One region of the Phytobacter sp. V91 genome, then DNA from elsewhere that is predicted to be linked to it. Evidence: predicted binding sites of a transcription regulator. Region 1 holds the regulator's gene; each other region holds the start of a gene.
The links. The regulator CRP, encoded in region 1, controls carbon source genes, mostly activating them, when cyclic AMP is high. The targets are predictions, from matches to a motif close to ATGTGANNNNNNTCACAT.
Positions count from the first base shown of each region.

Region 2: the regulator CRP is predicted to act here: its motif matches at 2,165-2,182, upstream of rhaB (rhamnulokinase).
Region 3: the regulator CRP is predicted to act here: its motif matches at 1,653-1,670, upstream of idnO (gluconate 5-dehydrogenase).
Region 4: the regulator CRP is predicted to act here: its motif matches at 1,648-1,665, upstream of rbsD (D-ribose pyranase).

Region 1 covers NZ_CBFFRJ010000014.1:25,066-29,201, forward strand. Annotated here, with positions in the region: gene ACSZO4_RS04680 (phosphoribulokinase) at 1-772, shown strand, start outside; gene ACSZO4_RS04685 (OsmC family protein) at 841-1,245, opposite strand; gene crp (cAMP-activated global transcriptional regulator CRP) at 1,554-2,186, shown strand; gene ACSZO4_RS04695 (YccS/YhfK family putative transporter) at 2,234-4,136, shown strand, end outside.
Region 2 covers NZ_CBFFRJ010000119.1:4,914-9,049, forward strand. Annotated here, with positions in the region: partial or broken gene rhaT (L-rhamnose/proton symporter RhaT) at 1-222, shown strand, start outside; gene rhaR (HTH-type transcriptional activator RhaR) at 223-1,071, opposite strand; gene rhaS (HTH-type transcriptional activator RhaS) at 1,151-1,987, opposite strand; gene rhaB (rhamnulokinase) at 2,292-3,761, shown strand; gene ACSZO4_RS19985 (L-rhamnose isomerase) at 3,758-4,136, shown strand, end outside.
Region 3 covers NZ_CBFFRJ010000196.1:913-5,048, forward strand. Annotated here, with positions in the region: gene ACSZO4_RS24160 (2-hydroxyacid dehydrogenase) at 1-285, opposite strand, end outside; gene ACSZO4_RS24165 (LacI family DNA-binding transcriptional regulator) at 496-1,488, opposite strand; gene idnO (gluconate 5-dehydrogenase) at 1,728-2,492, shown strand; gene ACSZO4_RS24175 (gluconokinase) at 2,503-3,033, shown strand; gene ACSZO4_RS24180 (YhcH/YjgK/YiaL family protein) at 3,030-3,503, shown strand; gene ACSZO4_RS24185 (YgdI/YgdR family lipoprotein) at 3,557-3,790, opposite strand; gene ACSZO4_RS24190 (hypothetical protein) at 3,924-4,136, opposite strand, start outside.
Region 4 covers NZ_CBFFRJ010000024.1:37,199-41,334, reverse strand. Annotated here, with positions in the region: gene rbsA (ribose ABC transporter ATP-binding protein RbsA) at 1-1,139, opposite strand, end outside; gene rbsD (D-ribose pyranase) at 1,147-1,566, opposite strand; gene kup (low affinity potassium transporter Kup) at 1,771-3,639, opposite strand; gene ravA (ATPase RavA) at 3,864-4,136, shown strand, end outside.

The sequences.
Region 1 (4,136 bases):
TCTGCACGCCGCCGAAGTCGAAGGCGACAGTTTCCATCGTTTCACCCGGCCAGAGATGGACATGGCCATCCGTAAAGCGCGCGATTTAGGCCGACATATCAGCTACTTTGGCCCGGAAGCCAATGATTTTGGTCTGCTGGAAAGCACCTTTATCGACTACGGGCAAACCGGGAAAGGTCAGTCGCGAAAATACCTTCACACCTATGATGAAGCGGTTCCGTGGAACCAGGTGCCAGGCACATTTACCCCCTGGCAGCCCCTTCCTGAACCCACGGATGTCCTTTTCTATGAAGGTTTGCACGGCGGCGTAGTCACGCCACAGCATGACGTTGCGCGGCATGTGGATCTGCTGGTCGGCGTGGTTCCTATTGTCAATCTGGAGTGGATGCAGAAACTGGTGCGGGATACCAGCGAACGCGGCCACTCCCGTGAAGCAGTGATGGACTCTGTCGTGCGCTCAATGGAAGACTATATCAACTTCATTACGCCGCAGTTTTCCCGCACCCATATTAACTTCCAGCGCGTTCCCACCGTTGATACCTCAAACCCGTTCGCCGCCAAGGTTATTCCATCACTGGATGAAAGCTTTGTGGTGATCCATTTCCGTAACCTTGAGGGGATTGATTATCCCTGGCTGCTGGCAATGCTGCAGGGCTCGTTTATTTCTCATATGAATACGCTGGTGGTTCCGGGCGGCAAAATGGGGCTGGCGATGGAGCTGATCATGACACCGCTGGTACAGCGGCTGATGGAAGGCAGAACGATAGCGTAATTTCAGCGCCCTCCCCTCGCAGGAGAGGGCCAGAGCAGGGCATCAGAACCTACAATGCCCTTATCCAGTCAGGCTTCAATCACTTCATATGTATGAGTGATGTTCGCCGCTTTTTCCAGCATCAGCGCCACCGAGCAGTACTTCTCAGCAGAGAGATCCACTGCACGCGATACCGCCGCATCTTTCAGCTCTTTTCCCGTCACAATAAAGTGCAGGTTGATATGGGTAAACAGACGAGGCGCTTCTTCACGACGCTCAGACGTCAGTTTCACTTCGCAGTCCGTCACATCGTGGCGACCTTTTTGCAGAATAGATACAACATCGATAGCGCTGCAGCCGCCAGCCGCCATCAGCACCATCTCCATCGGGCTTGGGGCTTTGTCGCCAGAGTTTCCATCCATCAAAATTTGGTGCCCTGATGCGGACTCGCCAAGGAACGTTAACCCTTCAACCCATTTCACACGTGCATGCATTTTGATTCACTCCGGAGTAGCAATTTTCTCTACAGATTACGCGTACATAAGAAAAGGCGCAACGGAAGGCGACCTGCGTCAAGCTGAAGCGAGACACCAGGAGACAGGCGGCAAAAGCTATGCTAAAACAGTCTGGATGCTACAGTGATACATAGACGTACTGCATGTATGCAGAGGACTATATATATTAGAGGCCGCAGACACGTCTGACGGTTCACTTCCCAAGTATCGGGAAGACAGATTGCAACCCCAGATGCAGGGTGCAGATCCTGAGTCTGGAGCCAGCTTATAACAGAGGATAACCGCGCATGGTGCTTGGCAAACCGCAAACAGACCCGACTCTCGAATGGTTCTTGTCTCATTGCCACATTCATAAGTACCCGTCGAAGAGCACGCTGATTCACCAGGGTGAAAAAGCGGAAACGTTGTATTACATCGTCAAAGGCTCAGTGGCAGTGCTCATCAAGGATGAAGAAGGGAAAGAGATGATCCTCTCTTACCTGAATCAGGGTGATTTTATCGGTGAACTGGGGCTTTTCGAAGAAGGTCAGGAGCGTAGTGCATGGGTACGCGCCAAGACTGCTTGTGAAGTGGCCGAAATTTCCTACAAAAAATTCCGTCAGCTGATCCAGGTAAACCCGGATATTCTGATGCGTCTGTCTTCGCAGATGGCGCGTCGCCTGCAAGTGACATCGGAAAAAGTCGGCAACCTCGCTTTCCTCGATGTAACAGGCCGTATTGCTCAGACGTTACTGAATCTGGCAAAACAACCCGACGCAATGACTCACCCGGACGGTATGCAAATTAAAATAACCCGTCAGGAGATTGGTCAGATCGTGGGCTGTTCTCGCGAAACCGTAGGCCGCATCCTGAAGATGCTGGAAGATCAGAACCTGATCTCCGCCCACGGTAAAACCATTGTCGTGTACGGAACACGTTAAGTCTTCGAACGGTGCATTATCATAGGTAATGCGCCGTTTTTGTTTCTATGTGGCGCAGGCTGATTTACCACCCCGAAATCAACTATGCACTGCGACAAACGCTGGTGTTATGTCTGCCGGTGACCGTTGGTCTGATTGTCGGCCGACTGGATCTCGGTCTTCTCTTCTCGTTAGTTCCCGCCTGTTGCAACATTGCCGGTCTCGACACCCCGCATAAACGCTTTTTTAAACGGGTGATTATTGGCGGTTCGCTTTTCGCCGGTAGCAGCCTCGCGGTGCAATTTTTACTCTTCGAAAATGTCCCGTTGCCTCTTATTCTGACGATGATGACGCTCATTCTTGGGGTGACCGCGGAAATCAGTGCGCTACATGGCAGGTTACTACCCGCCTCACTGATCGCCGCCATCTTTACTCTGAGCCTTGCGGGCAATATGCCGGTCTGGGAACCGCTGTTGATCTACAGTCTCGGCACCCTGTGGTACGGCGCGTTTAACGCCTTTTGGTTCTGGCGGGAGCAACCGCTTCGCGAATCCTTAAGTTTGCTGTACCGGCAACTGGCCGATTACTGCGAAGCAAAATACAGCCTGCTGACCCAGCATGCGGATCCGGAAAAAGCGCTGCCGCCGCTACTGGCCCGCCAGCAAAAGGCCGTGGATATGATTAGTCAGTGTTATCAGCAACTGCATATGCTGGCTGCGAATCATAATGGTGACTACAAGCGGCTGCTTCGTGTCTTTCAGATGGCGCTCGATTTGCAGGAGCATATAGCCGTCAGCTTGCATCAGCCTCAGGAAGTGCAGGCGCTGGTCGAACGCAGCCATGCCGAAGAAGTGATCCGCTGGAACGCGCAGACCGTCGCGGCCAGGCTGAGGGTCATTGCCGACGATATTCTCTATCACCGTTACCCCCAGCGCTTCAGTATGGATAAACAAATCAGCGCGCTGGAGAAAATCGCCCACCAGCATCCTGATAACCCGGTGGGGCAGTTTTGCGCCTGGCACTTCAGCCAAATCGCCCGGGTTTTGCGAACGCAGCGCCCCCTCTATATTCGCGATCTGATGGCGGAAAAGCAGCGCAGGTTGCCGCTACTACCGGCACTCAGAAGCTATTTATCTCTTAAGTCCGCGGCCTTACGCAACGCTGCGCGCATCAGCGTGATGTTAAGCGTCGCCAGCCTGATGGGCAGTGCCCTGCATTTACCCAAGCCCTGGTGGATCATGATGACCGTGATGTTTGTCACCCAAAACGGCTATGGCGCAACGCGAGTGCGCATTTTGCACCGGGCGGCAGGCACAATGGCCGGGTTAATCATCGCCGGAGCCACGTTGCACTACCATGTACCGGAAGGCTACACGCTGGTCACCATGCTGATTGTCACCCTGATAAGCTATCTGATCATTCGCAAAAGTTACGGCTGGGCGATGGTGGGCTTTACCCTTACGGCGGTGTACACGCTTCAGCTTCTGACCCTCAACGGCGAACAATTTATCGTCGCCCGTCTTATCGATACGCTGATTGGCTGTCTGATAGCCTTTGGCGGCATTGTCTGGCTGTGGCCGCAATGGCAAAGCGGCCTGCTGCGACGCAATGCCCATGATGCGCTGGAAACGTATCAGGACGCTATCCAGTTACTCCTGAGCAACGATCCGCAGGTCACGCCGCTGGCATACCAACGAATGCGCGTCAACCAGGCGCACAACGCCTTATTCAACCCCCTTAATCAGGCGATGCAGGAGCCGGGCTTCGATACGCGCTATCTGTCGGATATGAAACTGTGGGTCACTCACAGCCAGTTTATTGTTGAGCATATAAACGCCATGACCACCCTGGCGCGGGAGCACACCATGCTGACGCCGGACCTGGCGCAACGCTATTTGCAGTCATGTGAGATTGCGCTGCAACGTTGTCAGCAGCGGCTGGAATACGACGGAGCGGGAAGTTCAGGGGATG
Region 2 (4,136 bases), on a different contig from region 1:
CAGTTCTTCTTTTACGCCTGGGGCCACGCCAGTATTCCGTCACAATATGAATACATCAGTTGGATGCTCCACATGAGCTTCTACGTGCTGTGTGGAGGTATTGTCGGGCTATTACTGAAAGAGTGGAACTATGCCGGACGACGTCCGATTGCCGTGCTGATTCTTGGTTGTGCGGTGATTATTGTTGCGGCCAATATCGTTGGTCTCGGCATGGCAAACTGATCAAGCAGTAACACGACTACGATGACGCCATTGACCTGGCGTCATTCCTACTTCCCGACTGAACACCACCGAAAAATAGTTACTGTCCTCAAAGCCACATTGCATGGCGATTTCACCAATCATCTGTTCAGAATGCTGTAACAGATACTGCGCATGACAAATCCGCAGCTGACGTAAGTAGTGATTGATGGTCATACCGGTCTGGTTGCGAAATTGCTGACGCAGGGTGCGCTCGCTGCACTGCTCCTGTTCACAAAAGCGTTCAAGGATAAAGCTGCGATTAAGGCTGCCGGAGAGCGCGGTTATCAGTTTATCCAGCAGCGGTTCGCTATCGGCGGCGGCCAGATTATCGGTAGCAAAGCGATGGCGTTTTAAGAGAATCACCAGTTGGGCGAATAACGCTTCAGCCATGGAATTCGACAGCGCGTCGTTTTTGGTGCTTTCCTGTTCAAGCTGGGTTATCACCTGCCGCGCCTGTAGCATTCCGCTGCTGCCGATTCGCCAGTGTGGCATCCACCCGGCGTCGTCCAGACCCGGAATACAGCCTGCCCAGTCAAAGTTAAGCGCCAGCCGCTCCGGGCGGTAGATAATGTTTTGCAGCACCAGGTCATTAACGGACGCATAGGCGTGCTTGTCCTGCGCACGCACATAAAACAGATCGCCGCGGGTAATACGATAAGGTCTGTCATTCAGGACATGCAGTCCGTTGCCGCGCCACACCAACACCAGTTCATAAAACTCATGCGTATGCTCAGCGAACACATTTTGTGGATAGCGATCTGCCACCGCGACAGTCTGCCCTGAGCGGGGGAAAAAATCGGCGCTACGAAGAATTAACGGGTTTACCACAATGCCACCTCAGCCCAAAACAACCGATAAGTATTAGCTGATTTGCGACAAAAAATCGGTGACAGCCTTCTCGTTACCGTTACTGCAATGGCACATCCCTCCCCTGGCGGATATCGCGCGGCGACCAGTCGAATTCACGGCGAAAAAGGGTCGAAAAGTGGTTACTGTCGCCAAAGCCGCAGCGATAAGCGATATCCGTGACGCTATCATCACTATGACGCAACATATGCCGCGCCTTGATCAAACGCAGACGATTAAGATAACGCTGCGGCGTCAGCCCCGTGTACTGCTTAATCTGGCGGTGAAGCGTGCGCAGCGACAAAGTGAACCTATCCGCCAGTGACTCCCAGCACACCTCGTCGGCAAAGTTGTCTTCCAGCCATGAAATTAGCTGGTTCAGGCGCGCATCATTACTCATCCCCCCCTCTTGCAGGCTGCTTTTGCGCAGCAGCACCAGCAACTGCATAAACAGAATTTCACGGTTTGCGGAAGTCGCCATGTCCATCTCCTCGCCAACGGTTTCCATCTCGCCAACGATACGACGTACCTGTTGCAACACGCACTGATTTACGCGCCAGTGTGACGGGTAATGACCATCCTGTTCCTGCGGGAGTAACGCATTTAGTCCGGCCAAAAATCTAAAAGCGTCCGGTGAGCGATACAGCACATTCGTCAGACAAAGGTTGTCAGTATGTTCATATAAATGCCGGTCATGATCGCGCACGAAGCATACGGTGCCCCCGCTGATGGTATAAGACTGGCCGTTAAACACATGAATACCTGTACCGTGTTCAACAATCACAATCTCATGAAAATCATGATGATGTTCAGGAAATGCCGTCTGAGGCAGTCGCGGCTCAATGGCGACGGGCATCATGCCAGAAGGAAAAAAATCCACGCTGTGTAATACGGTCATGACGGCCTCACTGACGAATGAGAAATGTTCTCAAAATAGTAATTAAGAGTGACAGTTCGCACCTTGAATTTTCGACCGCAAAACTGGTAAAGCCTGTCATTTTTTCAAGAAAGGGGGGTAAAGATCGGGAATTGCAGCCTGTGTCACACCGCGGAAAACGCAGGGTTTTATGCGAAAGTGTGAACTGTCTCACTTTCATCTTTGCTTTCTTGCCAGTCACCTGGCGGGGCTGTCATTAGCAAGAAGGTTGCGAAAGCGGCCTCTTTTTAAACTGGGGGGGAATAACACTTACAAGGATCTCCTCATGACATTTCGCCATTGTGTCGCGGTTGATTTAGGTGCCTCCAGCGGACGAGTAATGCTGGCGCGTTACGACCGCCAGGGCCGTGCGCTGACGCTTCGCGAAATCCACCGTTTCGCTAACTGTTTACAAAAAGTCGACGGCTTTGACTGCTGGGATATCGACAGCCTGGAAGCTGAAATTCGCCAGGGACTGCACAAGGTATGTGCGCAGGGTATCCAGCCGGACAGTATCGGCATTGATACCTGGGGCGTGGATTATGTGCTGATTGATAAACAGGGTCAGCGCGTTGGACTCCCGATTGCCTATCGTGACGATCGTACTGACGGCATCATGGCCCAGGCGATGCAGGCACCGGGCAAAGCCGATATCTATCAGCGCAGCGGCATTCAGTTTTTGCCCTTCAATACCCTGTACCAGTTTCGCGCATTAGCCCAACAACAGCCTGAACTTATTGAGCAGGCCGCACATGCGTTGCTGATCCCGGACTACTTCAGCTTCCGCCTGACCGGCAAGCTGAACTGGGAATACACCAACGCCACCACCACCCAACTGGTCAATATCAACACCGATAACTGGGATGCCACGCTGCTGGCGTGGGCAGGTGTGCCTGCCCGCTGGTTTGGCGTACCAACCCATCCGGGTAATGTGATTGGCCACTGGCGCTGCCCGCAGGGCAACGATATCCCGGTCGTCGCTGTCGCCAGCCATGATACTGCCAGCGCAGTCATCGCCGCGCCGTTGGGCGACAAAGATGCCGCTTACCTCTCATCCGGCACATGGTCGCTGGTGGGTTTTGAAAGCAAAACCCCGTACACCAGTGAGAAAGCCCTGGCGGCGAATATCACTAACGAAGGTGGAGCTGAAGGACGTTACCGGGTGTTGAAAAATATCATGGGCCTGTGGCTTTTGCAGCGGGTGCTGAAAGAACACAACATCAGCAGCCTGCCGGCCCTGATTGCCAGTGCCGAACAACTGCCCGCCTGCGGCTTCCTGATCAATCCAAACGATGACCGCTTTATCAATCCGCACAACATGAGCGCCGAAATTCAGGCCGCCTGCGTGGAAGCAGGGCAACAGGCGCCGCAGAACGCGGCTGAGCTGGCGCGCTGCATCTTCGACAGCCTCGCACTGCTGTACGCCGATGCGATCGGTGAACTGGCAGCACTACGCGGCAAGCCTTTTACCCGCCTGCATATTGTCGGCGGCGGCTGCCAGAACGAGATGCTCAATCAGCTTTGCGCCGACGCCTGCGGCCTGCCGGTGATTGCCGGACCTGTTGAAGCCTCAACGCTGGGCAATATTGGCGTGCAGCTGATGACGCTGGACGAATTAATCAATGTTGATGATTTCCGTAAGGTGGTGGCCGCCAGCCACAGCCTGAAAACCTTCACCCCGAATTCTGATAACGACATCGCCCGCTATGTGGCGCGATTTCAGCAGACACGACTGACTAAGGAGCTTTGCGCATGACCACTCAACCAGAACAAGCCTGGGAACTCGCTAAACAGCGTTTTGCCGCTGTAGATATCGATGCCGAAGAGGCATTGCGGAAGCTCGACAAGCTGCCGGTCTCCATGCACTGCTGGCAGGGCGACGATGTTGCAGGGTTTGAAAACCCGGAAGGTGGCCTGACCGGCGGTATTCAGGCAACCGGCAACTATCCAGGTAAGGCGCGTAATGCGAATGAACTGCGGGCCGATCTGGAGCAGGCGCTCAGTCTGATCCCAGGCCCCAAACGCCTCAATCTGCACGCCATTTACCATGAAGGCGGCGCGACAATCAGCCGCGATGCCATCAAACCTGAGCATTTCAAAAACTGGGTGGAATGGGCGAAAGCTAACAAGC
Region 3 (4,136 bases), on a different contig from region 1:
CTGAATATTGCGCGAACGGGTGTAATTCAGATCCACCGCATCAGTGCCGACGCCAAACAGGGCAATCAGCCCCACCTGCGGCAGCGCCTCAAGAACCTGATTGCTGACGCCAATATCACCGCGCGTTACCACCACCTGAATGGAGTCGCCAACCTCCTGCAGAAAGGCAGCGGCGTCCGGCTGCTCGTAAAGACGGTGAACCCTAAACGCGCTGGAGAGTTTATCCAGCAGGCTGTCCACAACAGGGGCAATCAGCAGAACGGTGCGGGGGGTTTGTGTATTCATAGTATTACCTGTTTGAAAGTTTCAGTACGTCAGATGCGTATTATCAAACGGGTTTTTGGCAGGTAATTTTGCGATCCAGGTCACGCAGAATCGTGTTAAAAAAGCGTGTTACCTTCTGCGTGATCGATATGGACAAATCGGCTCTGTTCCCCTGACGGCTGTCGACATTAGCACAACAAAACGCTAACAATCTGAGCTCGCCTGTTCGGCTCAGATTGTCTCGCCCATCGACAGGCGAAAATGGAGATCGACTTTTTCTATGGTTGGTAATCCTTTGATTTTTTTGATGATGATTTCAGTTGCCACTTTCCCCATTTCGTAACGTGGCGTCAGAACACTCGCAAGACGAGGGCTGATGATCTGCCCGATCTCCAGACCATGGAATCCGGCAATCGCCAGTTCAGAGGGGACTTTTATACCGCTCGCAAGGCATTCCTGTAACACCCCTACCGCCAGGTCATCATTGGTGCACAAAATACCGTCCATATCAGCATACATCTGGCGGGCCAGGGTCATCATGCCGGTACCAATCGAGACCGAAGAGACCTTATTGGGCGCGATACGTCCCACCGGTAAGCCCTGGGCTTCCATGGCCTGACAGTAGCCACTGTAGCGCTGTTCATCACGCACATCGGACATGGAGCCGAAGTAGATAATGCGTCTCTTGCCGCTGGCCAGCAGCATGGTGGTCATATCAAAGCCCGCCTGCACATTATCGAACCCCACGTTGATACGGTCCGGGTTCGCCGACAGGCCCATCACTTCGGCAATGGGGATTCTGGCGGCTTTCAGGTATTTCTCCGCCCGCAGGCTGTGCACGGATTCGGTCAGCAGCAACCCCTTAACCTTAAAAGCCAGTACCGTGGCAATCTGCTCTTCCTCGCGCTGGCTGTCATAATCGTAGTTGACCACCAGCGTCTGATAGCCCTGCGCGGCGGCCACGGACTCAATACCGGCAAGCAGGTCAGCAAAGATCTGATTATTAAAAGAAGGGATAAGAACACCGATGCGCGGCAGGCTGTTAGCCGACATTGCCGGGTTATCCGGATCAGGCTGGTAACCGACCTCCGCAATCACGCTGGCGATGCGCTCTGCGGTATCAGGCTTCACCCGCTCCGGGGTTCGCAGATAGCGACTGACCGTCATTTTAGTGACCCCCGCCAGCGCCGCGATATCATGTAATGTAATTCGTTGTGGTTTCATTGTTGATACCTGTTCTGACGCCTGCGCAAGCCTGACATTATGCCCCGTGTTACCTAAAAAGAGAATTGCCAGAACGCGCATGGCAACGCGGTTAGCGCCTGAATTACCCCGTATTTTCCATCCAGGTTCACACTAAAGGTAACCCCTTTTCGTAACATGGATTTGAGTGATCTTCATCACAGTTTGACCCTGATAAAAACCGTGAGATAGACAGCACATCATCAGGGCAGGAAATAACAATGAACGATCTTTTTAGTTTAAACGGCAAACGTATTTTAATTACCGGTTCAGGTCAGGGGATCGGTTTTGTGATGGCTCAGGGGCTGGCGCAATATGGCGCGGAAATTATCATCAACGATATTTCCGCCGAGCGTGCAGAGCAGGCGGCAATGAAATTACGTGATGAAGGTGCAACCGCCTGGACCTCAGTATTTAATGTCACTGATGCACAATCCGTTGAGAAAGCCATCGACGATATCGAAAATAATATTGGCGCCATCGACGTGTTATTTAATAACGCCGGAATTCAACGCCGTCACCCTTTTACCGAATTCCCGGTTGAAGAGTGGAATGCCGTTATCGCCGTCAACCAGACGGCCGTCTTTTTGGTCTCCCAGGCCGTCGCCAAACGCATGATGACGCGTAAGCAGGGCAAAATCGTCAATATTTGCTCCATGCAAAGCGAACTGGGCCGCGACACCATCACCCCGTATGCCGCAGCAAAAGGAGCGGTGAAAATGTTGACGCGTGGGATGTGCGTTGAACTGGCGCGATACAATATTCAGGTAAATGGCATCGCCCCTGGCTATTTCCAGACGGCGATGACTCAGGCGCTGGTGGATGACAAAGCTTTTACTGACTGGCTGTGTAAACGCACCCCTGCCGCCCGCTGGGGCAACCCGGAAGAGCTGGTCGGCGCCGCGGTGTTCCTCTCTTCAAAAGCATCCAACTTCGTCAACGGGCATCTGCTGTTCGTGGACGGCGGCATGCTGGTGGCAGTGTAAGGAGCCGATGATGGCAGGTCAGTGCGTAATTTTAATGGGCGTCTCCGGCACCGGAAAATCGACGGTGGGGATGGCGCTGGCCCAGGCAATGCAGGCCAAATTTATCGACGGGGATGATCTCCATCCCCGACACAACATCCGCAAAATGGCCTCGGGCCAGGCGCTCAACGATGACGACAGGCAACCATGGCTGGAGCGCATATCGGATGTAATTTTCAGCCTTGAGCAGAAAAATGAGTCCGGCGTGCTGGTCTGCTCGGCGTTAAAAAAACGCTATCGCGACCTGCTGCGGCGGGGCAATAACAATGTGCGTTTTCTGTGGCTGAAAGGAGATTACGCCTGCGTGCTGGACAGGATGCGCCAGCGTCAGGGACATTTTATGCCTGAAGCCCTGCTGCAAAGTCAGTTCGCGGCGCTGGAGCTGCCGGCGGAAGACGAAGTGGACATTATTGCTGTTGATATCGCGCCCCCTGTCGCCACCCTCGTCGCACAAAGCCTTTCACTGTTACAAAACCATGTTAAGCAGGATGTTGCCGTATGATTATTGATAACCTGACCGCCGCTGCCGTTAACCCGATTTATCCGGCTATTATTCGCCAGACTTTACAAGCCATTATCGACAAAGCGCCCCATTCGCTGCCTGCCGGGAAATATCCGTTGCAGGGTGACAGCGTGTTCTTTTCGGTCGTTGAAGGCCATACGCGAGCGCTCGCCGAACAGCGCCCGGAATTTCACCGTCAGTACATTGATATTCATATTGTGCTGGCGGGTCTTGAGGTGGTAGGTGCCGGGGTAACCGGCCTGCCGCTGGATTTGAGCGAGCCGTTTAATACCGCCTTCGATCTGGGCTTTTGTCAGCATATCGCCAGCGAAACGCTGATCCACCTGCAACCAGAAGAGCTGGCGATTGTTTTCCCTCTGGAACTGCACCGCCCGATGTGCACTCTCGACGCACCGGCAGCACTGCGCAAAATCGTGGTGAAAATCGACGCAGCACTTCTCACCGCGTAACCCATAAAAAAGTCCCGCACGACGGCGGGACTATTCTCTCAGGGCGACCGGGATCAGTTATCCAGCTCACTCATGTTTTTCACCTGGTCGCGGTTAATCTGCTCGGTTTTTCCCGTCTCCGCATTTTCATAGGAAACCAGCCCCGTATCTTCATCAACCTGTGGCTTGCCATCGGTCACAATGGTTTTGCCATCAGTGGTTTTTAGCGCCTGGTTTGACGAGCAACCTGCAACGGTAAACAGCGTGGCGGCAGCAAAGATGGACATTAATAGTCGTTTCGATCGCATGGTGTTCTCCCCTGCTTTCAGATGGATTAGATTACATACCTCACTATTTTAGTTTAACGTCCTGAAATTTTATGAAAATACAGAAGGTTCCGAGAGCGGGCATCGCGGCAAGCCGATGCCCGTAGCTGAGACGTTACGGCTTAAGCTCCAGAATTGAGCTCATCATTATGTGGTTAATGTTGCTCATGACTTCATAGTAGCGGGTTGTTTCTTCGCCACCCGTTTTAGGGTTGCGCCATTTCTCGCGGTTCTGTTTTTCAAACTCCTTCAGCAAATCTTTTTGTTCACTTGCCGATTCTGCGTGAATAAAGGCTGCATAAATTTTGCTGGCGGCATCCAGGTTTTG
Region 4 (4,136 bases), on a different contig from region 1:
CGGATAAAGTCGCTGACCGCCTGCTGTTCATCTTTGTGTTTCAGGCTACCGCCACTACGACTGAAATAGCCCAGCGCGGTCAGGGACATATTCTCTTTGACCGACATACCAAGGACTAAACCATCGCGCTTACGGTCTTCTGAGATATAGACGATGCCGTTTGCCAGGCCATCCTGCGGATAGCGGGTCACCACTTCATGCCCATCCAGGGTAACGTAACCACTAGTACGTGGCAGAGCGCCATACAGCACTTTCATCAGTTCTGTTCGTCCGGCGCCCATCAGGCCTGCCACGCCCAGGATCTCGCCTTTACGCAGCGTGAACGACACATCGTGCACGCCAGGTCCACACAGATTGTCCACTTTCAGGCGGATGTCGCCGGGTGCTTTATCAAGGCGTGGGTACTGATCTTCGAGCTTACGACCGACCATCATTTCAATCAGCGTATCTTCGGTGAGCGTGGGCACCTGACGCTCGGCAATAAACTGACCATCGCGGAAGACGGTGACGTCATCGCAAATCTCAAAGATCTCTTTCATACGGTGGGAAATATAGACAATACCGCGCCCCTGGGCTTTCAGCTCGCGGATCACCCGGAACAGGGACTCGGTTTCGGTGTCGGTCAGCGCATCGGTCGGCTCGTCCATCACAATCACCCGTGACTCGTAGCTCAACACCTTGGCAATCTCCACCATCTGCTGATCGCCAATAGAGAGTTCCCCTACCAGCAGATCGCTCTTATAGCGCAGATTCAGTTTCGCCAGCAGTTTGTCAGCTTCGGCATACATTTTCTTCCAGTCGATTTTGCCGAAACGACTGACGAACTCACGCCCGAGAAAGATGTTTTCAGCAATGCTCAACTGAGGGATCAGATTGAGCTCCTGGTGAATAATACCGATGCCCGCTTCCTGGGAGGATTTCGGCCCATTGAAGGTGGTCTCTTTTCCCAGCCACAGCAATGAACCGGCATCACGGGTATAAATACCGGTCAGCACTTTCATCATGGTGGATTTGCCCGCGCCGTTTTCACCAACCAGCGCCATAACGCGGCCAGCATAAACATTTAGCGCCGCACCGGAGAGGGCTTTTACCCCCGGGAATGCTTTGTCGATTCCCTTAAGTTGCAGTAACGCGTCCATGCCGGCCTCAGAAGGTTACGCCGGCACAGAGAATAATATTCGCATACGGGGAACACTCCCCGCTGCGAATAACCGCCTGACTGTCTGCGGTCTGTTTTTTAAATTGTTCGTGGGGAACGTAACGAACATCTATGGTATTACCCTGGTGTTGTTGCAGCTGCTCAATATGGCTGAGCAACGTTTCGTGGAGCTGCGGATTATGTTGTTGAATTTCCGCTGCGATGATAGCTGCCTCAACCTGCATTTCCGTCGTGACCACTTCCAGTACCTGCATAAAGCCAGGCACCCCCTGGGTTAATGCCATATCAATACGTTGAGTACCCTGTGGCACCGGTAAACCCGCGTCACAGACCACCAGCGTATCGGTATGCCCAAGACGGGAAATCACCGACGAGATTTCAGAGTTAAGAACAGTACCTTTTTTCATTTTATGCTCCATTAGCGAAACGTTTCGCTGATCTCAGTGTAAACCTGAGAATGTTCAGAAAACCACCGCAGCGTTACAGAAGTGTGATCGATATCGAAACGTTTCGCTCGCGTTGCATTAAAAAAACATCGCTTTGCTTTCTTAAGCCAAATTGCGGGTGTGAAATAACAAAAACCCCTCGAAAAGAGGGGTTTTAGCAGGCTGTTAAATCTCGACCTGGGTACCGAGTTCAATAACCCGGTTAGGCGGGATTTCAAACTGATCCGGGGCGCGCAAGGCATTACGCTGGAGGAGCAGATAAAGTTTGCCGCGCAGGCGCAGATACCAGGGGCGTTTACCGACAATCAGAGACTCATGGGACATAAAGAATGAGGTCTCCATCATCCGGCAGCTTAACCCTTCCAGACCGCAGCGGTGGAACACCTCCTCTACGTTCGGGGTCTCACGCCAGCCGTAGCTTGCCACGACTCGCCAGAATGTCGGCGAAAGCTGCTCAATCTGCACCCGTCGTACGTTATGCACATAAGGCGCATCTTCGGTGCGCAACGTCAGCAGGATAACCCGCTCATGCAACACCTTGTTGTGCTTCAGATTGTGCAGCATGGCAAAGGGGATCACATTCAACGCGCGGGACATATAAACCGCGGTACCTGGCACACGCACCGGCGGCGATTTCTCCAGCGAGGCAATCATGGCTTCCAGAGAGTTGCCGTGCTCATGCATCCGGCGCAGCAGGCGAAAACGCTCGCTCTTCCAGGTTGTCATCACCACAAACATGACCAGGCCCAGGCTCAGCGGCAACCAGCCACCGGACAGCAGCTTGTCGAGGTTCGCCGAAAACAGCGGAATATCAATACACAGGAACCCGGTAAGCAGCAGGCCGACGAACACTTTATTCCAGTGCCAGTTTTTGCGCGCCACGGTCATCGACAGAATAGAGGTCAGCACCATGGTTCCGGTCACTGCAATACCGTAAGCCGCCGCCAGATTGCTCGAGTGCTCAAAGCTGACTATCACAATGACCACCGCAAAATAGAGCAGCCAGTTAATGAAAGGGATGTAGATCTGCCCCGACTCCATCTCCGAGGTATGGATGATACGCATCGGCGACAGATAGCCCAGACGCACGGCCTGACGAGTAAGCGAGAAGACGCCGGAAATGACCGCCTGGGAAGCAATTACCGTTGCCAGGGTGGCAATCACCAGCATCGGGATCAACGCCCACTCAGGCGCCAGCAGAAAGAACGGGTTTTTAATCGCCTCCGGGTTTTTTAATAACAGCGCCCCCTGGCCGAAATAATTCAGCACCAGCGAGGGGAGTACCACCAGGAACCAGGCCACGCGAATAGGCAGTTTGCCGAAGTGCCCCATATCCGCATACAACGCCTCAACGCCGGTAATAGAGAGCACCACGGCGCCCAGGGCCACAAACGAAACGGTTTTGTACTCGAGGAAGAAATTGACCGCCCAGGCCGGATTAAGCGCCTGAAGCACTTCCGGATTTGAGATGATACCGCGCGCGCCCAGCATCGCCAGAATCAAAAACCAGGCAAGCATAATAGGCGCAAAGAGTTTGCCCACAAGCCCCGTTCCGTGCTTCTGGATCATAAACAGCAGCGTCAGTACCACTATCGAAAGCGGGACAGTCCAGCTCTCCAGTGAAGGCGCAACGATTTCCAGACCTTCAATGGCCGACATCACCGAAATGGCAGGGGTTATCACCACCTCGCCATAGAAGAAGCTGCCGCCAATCAGCCCCATAATCACCAGCACCGAGGTCATTCGCGCCGACGTATTGCGACCGGCCAGTGACATTAGCGTAAGAATACCGCCCTCTCCGGCGTTATCCGCACGCATCACGAAGGTGAGATATTTGATGGAAACAACAAGTATCAGCAGCCAGAAAATCAGCGACAGGAAGCCAAAAACAGCGTCGCGTTCGACACCGAAACCAAACTGACCTGACAAACATTCACGAAGAGTATAAAGCGGGCTGGTGCCAATATCACCGTAGACAACCCCAATAGCCGCGAGTGTTATCGCGGGCAACGATTGCTTATTATCAGTGCTCATAGACTAATCTTTTGTTTGAATGACAAATGTGTGCTTAGTCCCTTGGCCCACAAAAAGCGCACAGTATGCACGATTATTTGCTAAATCGTACCCCTAAATGCGACCACATTATTCTGGCGCAATGAAAATGACGCCATTGTTCAGTCTATTACAAGCCCCAACTCAAACGTCTATACTCGCAGAGGCAAGCCGGGGGTTCCCGGCGAAAGGATGCAAAATCAATTATGGCTCACTCACATTTATTAGCAGAAAGAATTTCCCGCTTAAGCAGTGCACTGGAAAAAGGTCTTTTTGAGCGTAGCCACGCTATTCGCCTGTGCCTGTTAGCCGCATTGAGCGGTGAAAGTGTGTTTCTGCTCGGCCCGCCAGGTATCGCCAAAAGCCTGATCGCCCGCCGCCTGAAGTTCGCGTTTAAGCATGCCCGCGCGTTTGAATACCTGATGACCCGCTTTTCCACCCCCGAAGAGGTGTTTGGTCCACTCTCTATTCAGGCGCTA